3 regions of the Paenibacillus enshidis genome follow, and region 3 is predicted to be linked to each of the others. Evidence: riboswitches for the same ligand, from Rfam matches in the RefSeq annotation. Region 3 holds a riboswitch; each other region holds the start of a gene.
The links. Region 3 has a riboswitch for cyclic di-AMP ahead of ACE41H_RS12365 (hypothetical protein). Riboswitches for the same ligand answer to the same signal wherever they lie in the genome.

Region 1: linked by a shared signal. The riboswitch ahead of ACE41H_RS22030 (C40 family peptidase) and the one ahead of ACE41H_RS12365 (hypothetical protein) in region 3 are both predicted to bind cyclic di-AMP.
Region 2: linked by a shared signal. The riboswitch ahead of ACE41H_RS10360 (TrkH family potassium uptake protein) and the one ahead of ACE41H_RS12365 (hypothetical protein) in region 3 are both predicted to bind cyclic di-AMP.

What each region holds. Positions count from the first base shown of each region.
Region 1 covers NZ_JBHHMI010000031.1:43,785-49,095, forward strand. Annotated here, with positions in the region: gene ACE41H_RS22025 (heavy metal translocating P-type ATPase) at 1-2,084, opposite strand, end outside; gene ACE41H_RS22030 (C40 family peptidase) at 2,272-2,745, opposite strand; cyclic di-AMP (ydaO/yuaA leader) riboswitch at 2,750-2,885, opposite strand; gene ACE41H_RS22035 (hypothetical protein) at 3,232-3,441, shown strand; gene ACE41H_RS22040 (MFS transporter) at 3,425-4,645, opposite strand; gene ACE41H_RS22045 (TetR/AcrR family transcriptional regulator) at 4,717-5,292, opposite strand.
Region 2 covers NZ_JBHHMI010000007.1:81,964-87,274, forward strand. Annotated here, with positions in the region: gene uvrC (excinuclease ABC subunit UvrC) at 1-243, shown strand, start outside; gene ACE41H_RS10355 (CPBP family intramembrane glutamic endopeptidase) at 212-1,906, opposite strand; cyclic di-AMP (ydaO/yuaA leader) riboswitch at 2,160-2,307, shown strand; gene ACE41H_RS10360 (TrkH family potassium uptake protein) at 2,364-3,707, shown strand; gene ACE41H_RS10365 (potassium channel family protein) at 3,726-4,391, shown strand; gene ACE41H_RS10370 (hypothetical protein) at 4,441-4,686, shown strand; gene ACE41H_RS10375 (LysR family transcriptional regulator) at 4,973-5,311, opposite strand, start outside.
Region 3 covers NZ_JBHHMI010000009.1:53,594-58,904, forward strand. Annotated here, with positions in the region: gene ACE41H_RS12360 (DEAD/DEAH box helicase family protein) at 242-1,915, opposite strand; gene ACE41H_RS12365 (hypothetical protein) at 2,166-2,561, opposite strand; cyclic di-AMP (ydaO/yuaA leader) riboswitch at 2,692-2,886, opposite strand; gene ACE41H_RS12370 (rhamnogalacturonan lyase) at 3,060-5,311, opposite strand, start outside.

The DNA.
Region 1 (5,311 bases), on a different contig from region 3:
AATACGGCTTTGACCCCCAGGGCAAACAAAATATTCTGCCATACAATGCGGCGTGTGCGTCTGGCGATATGGATCGCGGATAACAGCTTGGAAGGCTCGTCGGTCATAATAACGATGTCCGCAGCCTCAATCGCCGCATCCGAGCCCAGACCGCCCATGGCAATCCCGACATCGGCCCGCGCAAGTACGGGAGTATCATTCATGCCGTCACCGATAAAGGCAATTTTGTCCCTGCGTGCTTTTTGCCGGTCCAGCTTCTCAATCTCCTCTACCTTATGCTGCGGCAGGAGCTCGGCGTGCACTTCGTCCAGACCAAGCTTCCGGCCTACGGCCTCACCAACAGCTTTCGCATCACCGGTAAGCATGATCGTCTTTTTCATGCCCAGCTCTTTCAAGGAGCGGATGGTCTGTTCCGCATCCTCCTTAATCTCGTCCGCAATGACGATATACCCCGCATAGCTCCCATCGATAGCTACGTGCACGACCGTTCCCGGTTCTTCAGGTGTCTCGAAAGGAATCTGCTCCCGGTTCATGAGCTTGGCATTGCCGGCCAGAATCTGTTTTCCTTCAAACCGCACCTGAATGCCGTGGCCCGCGATTTCGTTATATTCCTGAACATCAGCCGCCTGCAGCTCTTGCCCGTAAGCTGCGCGAATGGATTCGGCAATCGGGTGATTGGAATGGAGCTCGGCATAAGCAGCGCTGCGGAGCAGCTCCTCCCGGGTTGCCCCGTTAGCTGGATAAATCCCGGTCACGGTAAAGGCCCCTTTCGTAAGGGTGCCTGTTTTATCGAATACGACATATTTTACATCATTCAGGGCTTCAAGATAGTTGCTGCCCTTCACGAGCACACCTTGCCTGGAGGCCGCCCCGATCCCGCCGAAAAATCCGAGCGGAATGGACACCACCAACGCGCAAGGGCAGGAAATAACGAGAAACACCAGAGCACGGTAGACCCATTCGGAAAACGTGGCACCACTGATCAGCAATGGCGGCACGACGGCCAGCAGGGTGGCGACAATGACGACAACCGGCGTATAATAGCGTGCGAATTTCGTAATAAACTGCTCCGTCGGCGCCTTCTTGCTGCTTGCATTTTGTACCAGCTCCAAAATTTTGGAAACGGTGGATTCACCGTAGCTTTTAGCAACTTCAACGGTCAATACTCCGTTTTTGTTAACAAAGCCGCTTAATACCTCATCCCCGGGCTCGACCTCGCGCGGCACGGATTCGCCTGTTAAAGCCGAGGTGTCCATGGCGGTTCTGCCCTCCAGCACTTTGCCGTCGAGCGGGACCCGCTCGCCAGGCTTCACTATGATGAGATCACCGACACGAACCTCTTCCGGGGCCACCCGCTTCGTCTCAATTCCCATCTGCAGGTTGGCATAATCAGGCCGGATATCCATCAGGCTGCTGATGGACTTGCGCGACCGGCTCACAGCTATGCTCTGGAACAGCTCACCTACCTGATAGAACAGCATGACGGCCACGCCTTCGGGATACTGCTGAATGGCAAAGGCGCCGATGGTGGCGATGGACATCAGAAAATGCTCGTCGAACACCTGACCTCTGAGGATATTTTTAACAGCTCTGAGGACAATGTCACCGCCAACAATAAGATAAGCGACGGCGAACAGCGCAAACTCCGCTACTCCCGTAACAGGTGACAATAACCCGACTCCTGTAAGAAGGGCACCTGCAATCAAGCGAATGATCATGCGTTTCGTATTGCCCGCCCCATGATCATGGCTGTGCCCGTGACTGTGGTCGTGAGCATGATCGTGGTTATGACCATTCTGTGCAGCCACATGGCTTATGGCCGCTTTCGCAGCAGCTCCGTTCCCCTTCTCCACGACCTGAATATGAGGCTCCAACTGATTCACTTTTTTCCTGGCTGCTGTGACGACATCCTGATCATGCGTTTTGTCCACTTCCATCGTAAGTGTCTTGCTTACAAAGTTAACAGAACAGTCCATAACCCCGTCCAGCTTCTTCACACCGTTCTCAATCTTCATGGCGCAATTCGCACAGTCCAGGCCTTCCAGTATAAGCTCCCGTTTCACCTTTTCAACCGCTGTACCCATGAGGCTCCTCCCCTTCCTGGCAGCCAAATAACTATATATGAATAATTGTTCATGTGTTTTGAATTTATTATATGTAGTGAAGGAGAGGATTGTCAATGCAGTATTCCCAATCTGTGCAAAGTGCATGACCGGATAGCAAAAGAGGACAAACCTGAAAATAACTTCAGGCTTGTCCTCTTTCATTTCGTCAACGCGCTTCGCTCACCATTTGGGCATAGCTTGTCTGGCTGATGACGCGGCGGGCAGTTACATATCTGTTCTGATAATAAGACTCCGACAGGCTGCTGACAGTAACACCCTGGCTGCTTGAGGAATGGGCAAACTGATTGTTCCCCAAATAGATGCCGGCATGGGAAATGCCGCGTCCGCTTGTGTTAAAAAACACCAGGTCTCCCGCCCGGAGATCTTCTTTGGCGACTGCTATACCTGCGTTAGCCTGCTGTTGGGAAGTGCGGGGCAAGTCCAAACTAAACTTGTTGAATATGTACAGAATAAAACCGGAACAATCGAATCCTGCAGTTGTGGTGCCCCCATATTTGTATGGAGTGCCTGCAACCTGACTAACATAGCTGTTGATTTGTGCTTCGCTGGCATGTGTAGTGGCAGCCCCGGATGTAAACAGTACGGCAGCTCCAAAAATCGACAATATCGCTTTTTTCAAAAAAATGTTCTCCCTTCAACGCCTACGGAGTTAGCTGAGGGTTAGGTAGAAGGTTCCCTTTACTCTTTTATGTACAAGAATAATTCACCCGGAATGGTTCCCCCGTTTTCAAACACAATGAAATTCGGCAAATATTAAAATTTTGTAACCTTAATCAGAGTAATATACCCGAATGCTCTTTGTCAATGGAAGAAATACCCTTATAGATCGAAGATAAAATGGCTATATATCACTAAAAAAAGAAGTCCATAAAAGTAACACAAAAGAAACAAAAATGTAAACACGTAATGCATAGTTAGCTGAATCGAGAAACATATTACACGCAGGTTGGAGGAAAACACCGTCAAGATGGCATGTAAAAAACCGGTCGTGGCAGTTCCTTCAACCGGTTGAATGCTTCCATATTATTATCGGAGTCGGACTTCTTTCGGAGGCGTGTTAATCTTATGTTAATATAGATTTAACAAGCGACGGGAGTTGATCTTGATGAAAAGATATCCCCTTTGGTACAACGTAATTGTAGGAGCTGTACTGATCGCACTGATCTGCGCACTATTTTTTGTGGAATATAACATAACACCCTATGCCTTGTTCGTCCTGTTTATAGCCATGGCTTCCCGGGATTGGAAGACCGACCGCCGCTACTCCATTTTGTATCTTGTTTTGGCGGGGGTATACATTATTTTGATGCTGTAGCCTTTTGAACCTGTTGGCGCTCCGTAAAATAATAGATCAGTGCCATGGCTGGCAGGGCAATGCCTATGACGGACGCCGCCTTCCAGCCCCCCAGGTCATAAGCCCATCCGCCCGCTGCAGAGCCCAGGGCTCCACCTGCAAAAAAGATAGCCATAAACAAGCCGTTCAACCGGCTGCGCACCTCGGCTCCAAGGGCAAAAATCGCACGCTGGCTGAGAACCAGATTAGCCGACACGCCCATGTCTAAAAGAATCGCAGAAAAGACTAATATGGTTACGGTAAGCACCGAACGGGTATGAACCATGAAAGGCAGAGCCAGTGAAATGATGACTGCAGCCAAAGCAAGCCCTGTTGCCGGCCGAATCCAACCCCGGTCCGCAAGACGGCCGGCAATCGGTGCCGCGATCGCGCCAGATACTCCCGCTAAGGCAAACAGTGCCACTTCCGTTTGCGAAAAATGAAATGCAGGCCCTGTCAGTAAGAGCGAAACCGTCGTCCAGAACAAGCTGAAGGTCCCAAATACAGCAGCATGATAAATGGCCCGGCGCCGCAGGATTGGCGTAGTTTTCAGCAGATGCCACATCGATCCGATGAGCCTGGAGTAAGATTCGTTTGTCACCGGCTTTCTGGCAGGAAGCGCCTTGGCCAGAACCAGAGCCAGCACAAGAATCAGTACGGCGGATAAGACGAATACAGAACGCCAGCCCAGCAGATCAGCGACCATGCTGGACAGCGGACGTGCAAGCATAATGCCGAGCAGCAAGCCGCTCATCACATTTCCCACGACACGCCCGCGGGTTTCGTCAGGGGCAAGATGGGCCGCATAAGGCACCAAAATCTGCGCTGCCACCGATCCGATCCCGATCATTGCGGCCGCAAGAAGAAACAGTGCGGCGCTTGGAGCCACCGCCAGGGTAAGCAGAGACAGTGTAGTGAGCAGCAGGGCACCTACAACCAACCTCCTGTTTTCAACAATATCCCCCAATGGGACGATAAATAGCAGGCCGATGCCGTAGCCAATCTGCGTCAGGGTAACGATCAAGCCCGCCGCTCCCGAAGATAGTCCGATGGACGAGCTGATTTCCCCGACCAAAGGCTGGGCATAATATAAATTAGCCACAATGATGCCGCACGAGATGGCCAGAAAAAGTGTCAGCCACGTCGGAACGGTTTTCACAACCGATTGATTTCCTATTGAACTCATAAAAAGGGCCCCTTTACATTTTGATTTCATTTTACAGGAATGAATGTTCCAGAAAACTCAAAAAAATTTAGCTACAGCATTTCAATTACCGCAGCTATCATGTCTTCGGCCGCTCGCCTGTCACTTGTGGATCTGGCCACAACGTTGATGCCGTGATTCAGGTGAAGCAGTAGGGACGCAAGCACTTTGATATCCTTGTCAGGGCTGATTTCGCCGCTCTGCTGGCCTTTTTGCAAAAGCTCATAAAACAATCGTTCGAGCTCATTCAGACTTTCCCGCGTCAATTGATGAAACTCTTCGTGCGGAGAATCCACAGAAACGATCGTGTTTGTAACCAGACAGCCTTTAGGATAGGTTTCGTCATATGCGCCTGCAATATGCAGGTCAAAATACTGGCGGACTCCCTCTTTTACAGATGTGGCTTGCCGCAGAAGGGTCCGCTTTTTCTCCCAAACCTTCTTATAATACTTAAAGGCCTGCACATAAAGCGTTTCTTTGTCCACAAACGTTTCATACATGCTCGATCTGCTGATGCCCATCGCTTTGACCAAATCGGGTATGCTCGTCGCTTCATAGCCCTTTTCCCAGAAAACGAGCATCGCTTTATGCAGCACCTGTTCATAGTCAAATTCTTTGGTGCGTCCCATGATCATCCCTTCCTTCTCT
Region 2 (5,311 bases), on a different contig from region 3:
ATCCAGGAAGAGGTTCACCGCTTCGCCATTACGTTTCACAGGGAGCAGCGCGGCAAGTCCATGGTGACCTCCAGACTGGATTCAATTCCGGGCATTGGGGAAAAACGGCGCAAACTGCTGCTTAAGCATTTCGGCTCCATTAAAAAAATAAAAGAGGCCAGTGTTGAAGATTTCCGGCCTCTCTCGATCGGCGACAAGCTCGCCACACAAATTATAGCTGCCCTTCAGGATGAGGAGTCGTAATAAACGGCTTCTCTTTTTTAGTAGGGTTGAAGAGATACACTACATAGCCGACTACAGCCGGCAGCACCATCCCGATGGCTCCTACGGCGATGTTGACGACATCTCCCATCGACATCAGGCTGATGCCCATCAGAATGCTGTCAAATATGACATGACTGAACATGGCGGTAATGAAGCCGTATTTAAGGAAAATAAAGCTGAACAGCAGCCCGAGGAACAGCAGTTCAATCGGACGGGTGATGACAGGATAAATCGGGTACAGGGTATGTCCGAACGCCCAGATCAGTGAGCTGAGGGCGCTGGCGGCCAGCGTGCTGCGCACGATCTTTCTCAGCATCGGGATGCCGAACAGCCTGTAAAGCGCTTCTTCCCCGATTCCCGCCATCCAGGCCATGATCGGCAGCAGCCAGGCGTAGGTCATATTATACGGCGACTGCGTTTCATCGATGGTGGACCAGCTGCCGATCAGCAGGTTGAGAATGACAAAGATGACGGACTGAACCCCAAGCAGGATGAAAGCCCACACATATCCGGCGCCCATGCTGCGCAGCACATACACTCCATATCCGGGCTCCTTTGCACGCGGCCACGGGTTGAGTCCTGCTGTTTTCCAAAGCCCGTTGCCTCCTACAAAGGAGAAGTAAATGATAACTCCCATCATCAGATTAAAGATGATTTGCAGACCGATGCCGAAGATCAGGATGTCGCTATTGGCGGATTGGGCTTGCAAATAAGGCATCATGTTGAGCAGAGTCAGCACCGAAATGGCAAAATAAACGAAGCTCAGAATAATACCGCGGGTAAACGAGGTATGACGTCGGGTCAAGCTGCTGTACACCACGGCAAGCACACCGAGCACAAAGGAAAACAGCATGTAGCCGATATAGTACAAAAGGTTGGCAAGCTTCGTCTGTTGATCGACATATTCCGTATGGGAAGAAGGAACGGCAAAGGAGGACTCCAGAGAGCGGACACCCCCGTTTTCAAACGTCAGTCTGACCTGAAGCATAGCATCCCCGATCTTGCTTCCTTCGTCCGAATAGGTAAGTCCGGGTTCACCTTCCCTGGTCTCAGCGGTTAGATTTTCCGTGTTATACCCCATTTGCTTCAGCAAAGGGGCAGCCAAAGCCTTTTTATCTGCAAGCGGCATACCTTCTTCGTATGCCCGCAGCAGTCCGCTCCGGGTTTCACCGTCAGGAAGAGCCTCGGTGTTGTTATAAAATCCGTCCCCGTTTTGAATAATAAAACCGGCAGGCTTCCCCGTCTGCAGACCGACATCAACCATGACGGTGCGGTCCTGCGCCGGGTCGGGAAGGCTGACCCGGTAAAATTCGTAAGGATACTTCCCGCCCCACTTCCGATTGTATTCGGGGATAAGCTGCTCTTTGGAAAGATACCCGTACAGTTCGGAATGTGCTTCATAGGCGGGAGCGGGCATTCCCCCTGCCGACTCTTTAAAACCCAAAACGGACTTGGCAAAGCCTTCTGCGCGCTCTACAGCCTTCTGTTTGCTGATTGCCTCCCCTGGCTGATTCTGGCTTAAGGATGCGAGAACCGGCAGCAGCACCTGCAGCAGCAGAAACACGGCGAGGCCGATGATGCCCAGGATGCTCAGCTTCTTGAAATCAGCGGTTAATTTAACCGGTTTTCCTATGGGATTCATCTAATACCTCCTTCATATGGACCATTTTAACATCTTTCCGTGAGAAGTTCCCTTCCTTTGCAGGAAGGGGATGAAAGGACCGCCATCGCTTCATAAACGTGTGTAAATGCGATGAAAAAGATGAAAGAATACAATAATGTAGGATTCATGAGAGCTGGAACGCTTCTTTTGCTCTGAATTGGCGTTATTTGAGCCTTTTTCATGAAAAGCATCTTTTGTGATGTACAAGGAGAAGGTTTATAATTTGTTTGCAATTGCATACAAGCCGAATTTCGTTATGAATACGGGGGAACCATTTAATTGGGGTGAATTTCGCATCTGGTCATGGGCCGGGTCTGAATAGGGCGATTTCTGCGGCCCGAATCCGTCAGCTAACCTCGTAGGCTGCAGGCAGGAACCTGGTCAGGCACTTGGTTTTCCGGTGTCTTTTTTTAATGACTTTTTCTAGAGGTGTATAATGATAATTCCCAAATTGAAATGGCTGCGCCTTTCCCCTCCGCGCATTCTCGTGAGCGGTTTTGCCCTTATTATTTTGCTCGGTGCAGGACTGCTTATGCTGCCAATCTCCAATACGTCGGGGGTGCCGCTGCCTTTTATTGACGCTTTGTTCACAGCGACGTCGGCTACTTGTGTGACCGGTCTGGTCGTTGTGGATACAGGCACGCATTTCACGGTATTCGGTCAGGTCGTCATCGCGCTGTTAATTCAGATCGGAGGCCTTGGCTTCATGACAATGGCTACCTTGCTGGCTCTTGTGTTCAAACGCAGAATTTCGCTGAAGGAGCGGCTGATTCTTCAAGAAGCGATGAATCAAACCTCCATGGAGGGTATTGTCGCCCTGATCCGCAAGGTGCTGTTGTACTCGCTAACCATAGAAGCAGTGTGTGCCGTAGTGTTCGCGGTCCGTTGGTCCTTTGACATGCCTGTAGGCAGAGCTATTTATTTCGGGGTGTGGCATGCCATTTCGATGTTCAACAATGCGGGTTTTGACCTGTTCGGCGATTTCCGCAGCCTGACGTTATACGTCAACGATCCGGTTGTCAACTTTACAGCCATGTTTTTGATCGTTACCGGCGGTATCGGTTTTGTGGTCATGTCGGATCTGGTGGAATACCGCAAGAAAAGAAAGCTGTCCCTGCATACCAAAGTCGTGCTTACGATGACGGCTATTCTTATTATTGCAGGAGCGCTCGTTATTTTCGTCTTTGAATTCACCAATCCGAAGACGCTTGCCAGCCTTCCCTGGTCAGGCAAAATCCTGGGATCGTTGTTCCAGTCGGTTACGCCCCGTACGGCGGGCGCCAATACGCTGGATATTGCGGGACTCCGTCAGGCCACGCAGTTTTTCATTATTATATTGATGTTTATCGGCGCGTCTCCAGGCTCAACGGGGGGCGGCATCAAAACGACGACCTTTACGATCATGGCTGGAGCCGTTGTGTCCATGATTCGCGGAAGGGAAGATATCGTGATTTACCGTTACCGTCTGGCTCAGGATCGTATTTTGAAAGCACTCACGATTACACTGCTCGCCCTTTTTCTCGTGATAGCTGTTACGATGATCTTGACGACTACAGAGGATCGTCATTTTCTGATGATTCTGTTCGAAACGACCTCTGCATTCGGAACAGTCGGGCTTTCCATGGGGCTGACGCCCGATTTGTCGGTGATCGGCAAAATATTGATTAGCTTCACGATGTTTGCGGGCAGGCTCGGACCGATCACGCTCGCATATGCTTTGGGCAAAAAACAGAACAAAGAGCTTTACCGTCACCCTGAAGGCAAAATGATTATTGGATAAGGGAGTTACAGATCAACAATGAAGATTCAGCAGTTCGTGATTATCGGTTTGGGACGCTTTGGCTCCAGCCTGGGATTGCAGCTTATGGAAATGGGATACGAGGTGCTTGGCATCGATAGGGATGAAGATGTCGTTGAGGAAATGAGCGAGCATCTGACCCATGCGGTGGCCGGTGATGCAACCGATGAGCAACTGCTCCGTTCCATCGGGGTCCGCAATATGGATTGCGGCATCGTGGCCATCGGGGACGACATCCAAATGAGCATTCTCGCTACTATTCTATTGAAGGAACTGGGCATCAAGACCGTGGTGGCCAAAGCGATCTCCAAGCTGCACGGAAGGGCGCTGGAAAAGCTGGGGGTGGACCGTATCGTATATCCGGAGCGGGATATGGGCATACGGGTCGCTCACCAGCTGGTTACCCCCAATTTGCTTGATTATCTGCAGCTTTCCAAGGACTACACCATTGCGGAACTGAATGTGCCGGCATGCCTGAACGGCAAAACGCTGTCTGAGCTGAATACACGGACCCGTTTCGGCTGCAGCATCGTGGCCATTCACACCAGCAACGGGGTGCTGATTGCGCCGACGGCCATGGATAAGGTGCACCGTGATGACATCATGGTCATCATCGGTACAAATGATAACATCGGCCGGTTCGAGGAAGAAGTGGTTAATCAGTAATCATTCTGCTCATTTTGTAAGTGTTAATTAAAAAATAAGTGGGAATAGCTTGGATAATAATATCGATAAACGAGGCCGGTTGGAGGAAGAGGTATTTTCCTACCGCAGCACGAAGGACCAAAAAGTGATTCTATACTGGCAAGGCAGACAAGTGATGATCTTGCAAGGAAAAGATAGCGAAAAATTCCTGCAGCGAATCGCCAATGCCAACGTCAGCCAAGAAGAACAGTTGATTATGGCCAAGGTCACAGGAAATTTTAAGCGGGGAAACGAAAAGCTGCCAAAGCGCCGGTAGGACTAGGATCAAAATTTGACAGTACCCATAACAAGCTCCCTAAAAGCATCGACTTTGCTCAGACTGCTAATGAAGAATTAGAAATAGGAAACAAGGTCAAGGACAAAGGGAGTCTTCCCTGACCTTGGCCTTTCTTCTTACTTTTCTTGTAAGAGGGGTATGCACGATACCAGCGGAGAAAACGAAGCAATTCCGGAGAAGCGCAGCGATCGCCTTTGGCCCGAAGGGTCAACAGCGATCGGAGGAATGCTTCGTTTTCGGAGCGTCTCGGAACCCCCTCTTTACCTCACACCATCCGGTAGCCGGCAAAGGAGGCGCGGGTTTCCCCGATCCATTGTCTGGCCGCCGGACCATGCTCGGCGGTTTCGGAATAGATGAGGCAGGTCGTACGCCGGGTCTCCTTCAGCTCCGGAATATAGAGCGCCACCAGGCCGTTATCCAGCAGCAGCTCGGAACGCAGATAAGACTTCGGCAGCAGCGCGGCGGCCTTGCAGGTCGGCAGCAGCCGGACGATCGCCTCAAAGGAGTCGATTTCCATGCGGATATCGGGCATGATTCCGCTCAGTTGGAACAATTCGTCGGTCAGCCGCCTGTACCAGGTGCCTTTGGAGAAGGTGATCATCGG
Region 3 (5,311 bases):
AATTTATCTAATCAAACTTGATTTTATCACAATCCAATATTGGGTAAATTAACGATTATTCATCGAAGAATAATTCCGGAAATATCGAGAATCAGGTTAGACACCGTTTTAAAAAGTCCAGGAAGAAAAGAAAGGAAATTCGTAAGATCAATGACGACGAGAAAGATGAAAACAAAATAGTCTGAATTCCTTTTTCCAGGGAATTCAGACTATTTTTTTGACCTAGGTCAATGTTGAACGTTCAGGTGGCTCCTGAGCCACATAGCGGCTGTTCCGGTAGCACGGCCGTAAATGCAGGCAATGCTTCGCTTAAAAACCAGTTGGTGAACTCCGTTCTCCAATCGGCTTTAATCCGCAGAAACAGCTCCGAGCAGGCATCATGATAGGCCTGAACCATCGTTTCCCTGCCGTTCTCGCCAATTCCGGCCTGCCGCCGCAGCTCCTTTGCGCCTTCCATATACCTGGCCCAGTATTTGTCCAGCAATTGAATATATTTATGACTCCAGCTCAGAAGATGCCTGCTCATCGTCGGCCGCTTCAGCAGGCATTGCCATATATCCGACCAGACCTGCTGAAGCTCCTGAACGTCAAAAGCATTTCCCTGCAGCAGCAGATGGTCATCTTCCAGCATACCCTGACCGATCGTCAACAACCAGTTTCGCATCTTCTCCAGATATATAGTATCCATTTCAGTGATCGTTGCAGATACATGGGTATTCAGTATATGCTTGATATTGGCCTTCTCCCACATTTGATCACGCCGCTCATACACAAGCTGCCGGTGAGTATGCACAATCCGTTCCATTTCCGTAACATACAGCCATTCCTCTTCCCAGCGTGTCCCATCAGGCTGCCATATCAGCATGCGGTGTTCTTCTGCCGTCTTCGGCCGGGCCACTCCCCGGTTGGAAACTTCTGCTGCACCGGAATCCCTTTTCACCAAACATTTCAAACCCGCCGTTCTCAAACTTTCCGCCGAACCGGACGCCGGCCCGCCATCCGTTCCGCTAAGCTTGAAGGAGGCCTTCTCCCGGCGATATCCGATGACTTCCTCCGTCACGGACCTTTTTCTCAAATCTGAAGCAGGCAACATCACCGTATCCAGACCATAAGCCCTCTGCAAAAGGGCGGCTTCTCCGCCAATCCGGTCTGTCATGCCCGCAATACTCCCGTACTGCTGCATATAATGGTGCACCGATATTTCGGCATGCGCGCCTGCAACCATCTGCTCCGCTGCTCCGCTCTGTTCCGAAAGAGTGATCGGGGTCATCAGATGATGAACAAGCACCTGCTCGACATTGTCGATGACCGCGCAGGCATTAAACGTCTGCATACGTTCGCCTGCATTCATGGTCAGATGATCGAGCAAATAGTCTGCTGCAAATTCCCGGAAATCGCCAAAGGTAATATCCGTGAGATAGGCCTGCTGCTTCTCTTCCGCTGACGCGCCTGCAAGATTGCAGCCTACGGTGAGACCAAGCATTGTGTATACCGGATATAACACATTATAATCCCTCCAGGAGCATTGATTGTCCGTCGACATCATGTGCACCCCGCGCCCTGGCAGGGCACGCCAAGCGCATGCCAGAACCGAGGCGAGCAATCTTTCTTCGTTGGAGGCCATTTGAATAATTTTCCCCTCGGACATCCACCAGCCTGCAGTCATCTGCAGTTCGTGCAGTTCAAGTCCTGTTACCCGTTTGACAGCTTCCTTCGCTGCCGCAAACACCATGTATTTATGCTGATAGCTTCCGGCTCCCGCTCCTCTGCTTTGTCCGGCGAGATGCATTTGTTTCTTTAATTCACTATCTTTTACAAATCTGAGCTGCCGATGTAATGAAGTGATCTGGATCAGATGATGATCCATGGAATCCGGATGACTTTCGGCTGTCTGCCGCCTCTTCCGTTCACTCATCTCAATCATTCCTTTGGATGTAGTAATATCTTTTTTACATCCCAAAGTAACATACGGTTCTGAACGAATTCTGAACAAATCTTAGTGCCCATCCCCACACCTTTTTGCATCCTTCAGGAAGCCTGCCCTTTAACCAGTCCCGCATAGAAGCCGTCCTTCGCCACCAGTTCTTCGTGTGAGCCCTGTTCAGGCAGTCTGCTCTCCTTTTATTGGTATATTATATTACAAAAATACCGTCACCCGTCGCTTATCATTGGAGAATAAATCCGACTTCCCCTGTCTTGGTATAAATCACCCGGTTCGCCCCCATCCGCTGGTAAACGCCCCTCGGATGCAACAGCTGCCGGGTAATGACGCAAATCTCCCGCTCTGTCCATGATCTGCAGATTTGCAGGTAGCGGCAGGTGAGGTTCAAACTGCTCTCAAATATGAAAATACGGCCCACCGTCATTTTGGGAATAACCCATTTGTCCGTCATGGACGTATCGATCCGAACAATTTGCTTCACCCCTTGCTTTTCAAATTGCTTTTCTTTTACAGCGCTGTTCGTCAGAACCGCAAAGGGCAAATGGTGATGCTGCAGCAGCTTCACAAATTTTCGGCCATCGTTGTTAGGAGCAACAACGAGAATGGTCTCGGTTTGCATTTAGATCCTCCTCGATATTCGGGCAGCAAAGATACAAAAAAAAGAAGCCAGGGCGTCCAAGTAGCTTCCCGCGGCTTCTTCCAAAGGTCCACATGTCAATAAAACATGGACTGGATATTAGTCGGTTTGCTGCCTCTCCCTGTACGCTTATGAGGTTAGCTGTCGGATTCGGGCGAGAGAGTCGCCCTACGCGGCTGAGACCTTGGAATCTCCTCCGCGATTCACCCCTGCAAGCCAGGCCTTTTCCGACTCTCCTGCCGGAACAAGCTGGCCGCTTTGGTTCCCCCATTTTCCGCTCTGTGCGGAAATTCAGCGGTAAAAGCAAAATCATCACAAAGAAAATATTTAAATTACCGATTTGAATCATACACCCGGCCGACTGAAAGTGTAAAGACTTCTATTCCCGTTTCTAATAAAAATTTGCTGCAATCCAAAAAGGCAGGCGGAACGTTTGCCCGCCTGCCTGCTGAAACCCTCGTTTTTCAGCTGATTTTCACATCATTTCTTCTCTGTTCCGATAAACAACTGTGCATACCGGATGAGGCTCCAAGCAGCCCGCTGCGAAATCTGCTCCTCTTTTTTATTCCCGCTGATCTGGAAAGCGAATTTCTCCATCAAGCTTACGGCTTTGCCGGTATTCCCCTGCTCCAGCTGCCTTTGCGCCTGCTTCAGGGTGCTGTTCAGACGGGAAGCCAGATCGCCTTTTACTTCTTTGGCCGCACGATACTGCACAAATGCGGATTGCAGACCGTTCAGCGCGGCGGGCGCATGGAAGACGGAAACCGGCACATCCGCCCAATCCGTGTCTGAAGCAAAATAGAAGCTGGTATATGACGGCTGGTTGTAGGCCGTATTTTGCCGTGCTACCCCGGTCCGGTACTGCGGATCATGCATAAGCGTGTACAGCTTGCGGTCCGTCACTTCTGTGCTCAGATAAATCCGGATCGCCGAGCTGTCCGCCTTGCGGACAAGCATTTCTTCTCTCCAATCCCCGAAAATATCCGCCACAAGTGAAGGCGTTCCTTTGGTGTAGTTGTTGGTCAAGGTTCCATCGGCTGTCAGCAGGACACCACGCTTCCAGTCTTCAATCACCGGCGTGACGTCAATCGCCCCGTTCACAATTTGCGTTGTCATGTCCGCGGCCCATTTAATGTTCATATTGGTGCCCGGCATACTGCTGCTGAGCTGCTCCCCGGCCGCCGTCCATAGGCCAACCGCCCAGGACTCCAGCCCCCTGTGCTCCGGATCGATATCTCCCACCATGCCGCGTCCTGTATCCTTGCCGGTGTAGCCGCCATAGAGGACCTCGCCGGTGGCCGCATCACGCAGGGAATAACCGTAAGGGGCATAGGTTCCGCCTTCATGAACCATGAAAATTTCCTGTCCCGGCCGGTCCGGGTCAATATCCGTAACATGCAGCGCGTCCCCGTGTCCCAGACGGGCTGTGGTTCCCGGCGCTGCGCTCTGCTCAGGCATCTCATCCATGGAGCTGTACAGCAGGCTGCCGTCGTGATCCAGGGTAGCCGAGCCATAGACGATTTCATCCCTGCCGTCCTGATCAACATCTGCCACACTCAAGGAGTGCGCCCCCTGGGTCGTCAGCGTGCCAAGCTGCGGATCGGTGCCGTCCCTGCCGTGCGGGCCGTCATTGAACGGATTGCTCATGACCGTCCAGCCGCTGTCCGCAATCCACTGCTTCCGCAGATGCTCGCCATCCCACTGGTAGGCTGCAATCGTCGAGCGTGTGTAGTAGCCGCGCGCCAATATGGCGGCTGGCTGAACCCCGTCCAGATAGGCGACTCCCGCGAGAAAACGGTCAACCCGGTTCCCGGGTTCAATCCGGGCCATCGCGTAATCTCCCCACATCAGCCCGTCATCATGCCGTTCCGGCTCATACCGCACGGTATCCAGCTCTTTCCCTCTATCTCCGTCAAAGACCGTTAAATACTCGGGGCCGTCGACAATAAAACCTTCAAAGGTGCGCAACTCGTTGCGGCTGCTGCGGGCAGGCGCGTATTCATCGATAAAATAGTCCGCAAGCTCCTCCGCATCCGCACGGGATAGCGGATAATCGTACTGCTGCCCGATGCCAAAGCATTCCTCCAGCGTCGCCGGCCAGTGTCCGTTCAGGACCTCTTCATGCCGGTGCCAGTTCATGAACATGTCCACAATGTGCTCATAATAATCGTCGCTGCTCATCCGGTAATCATCCTTATGGCTGTAACCTGCCCGGATGTCTTCACGCGGCATGGTAATGTACCGCTCCCTGGCAGGCCTTCCTTTTTTGTCGTAGGTGATGACTTTGGTGCCGGGAGCCGTTTTGAACATCAGCTCCGCCCGTCCGTCCCCGTCGAAATCATAAACCAGCATCTGCGTATAGTGCGCGCCGGAACGGATGTTGACTCCGAGATCGATTCTGTATTTTAAAGTTCCATCCAGTTCATAGGCATCAATGTAAGTGTTACTGGTGTAGCCTTTTTGCGACACATCCTTGGAATTGGAGGGGTCCCATTTGACGAAGAACTCATACTGCCCGTCTCCGTCAGTATCCCCCACACTCATGTCGTTCGCCGAATAGGTGTAGGTTTCTCCGGCAAGAGTAACCCCGTCAGCCGGTTTTTGCAGCGGCAGGTCATAGAATGCATTATTCCAGGGGCGAACCTCGGCGCTTTTTTCCAGCTCCAGGCCATAGACGCTGTCTGCAGCCCCTGGCTCTTGCTCATCTCCATATACTACTGCCGCAACTGAAT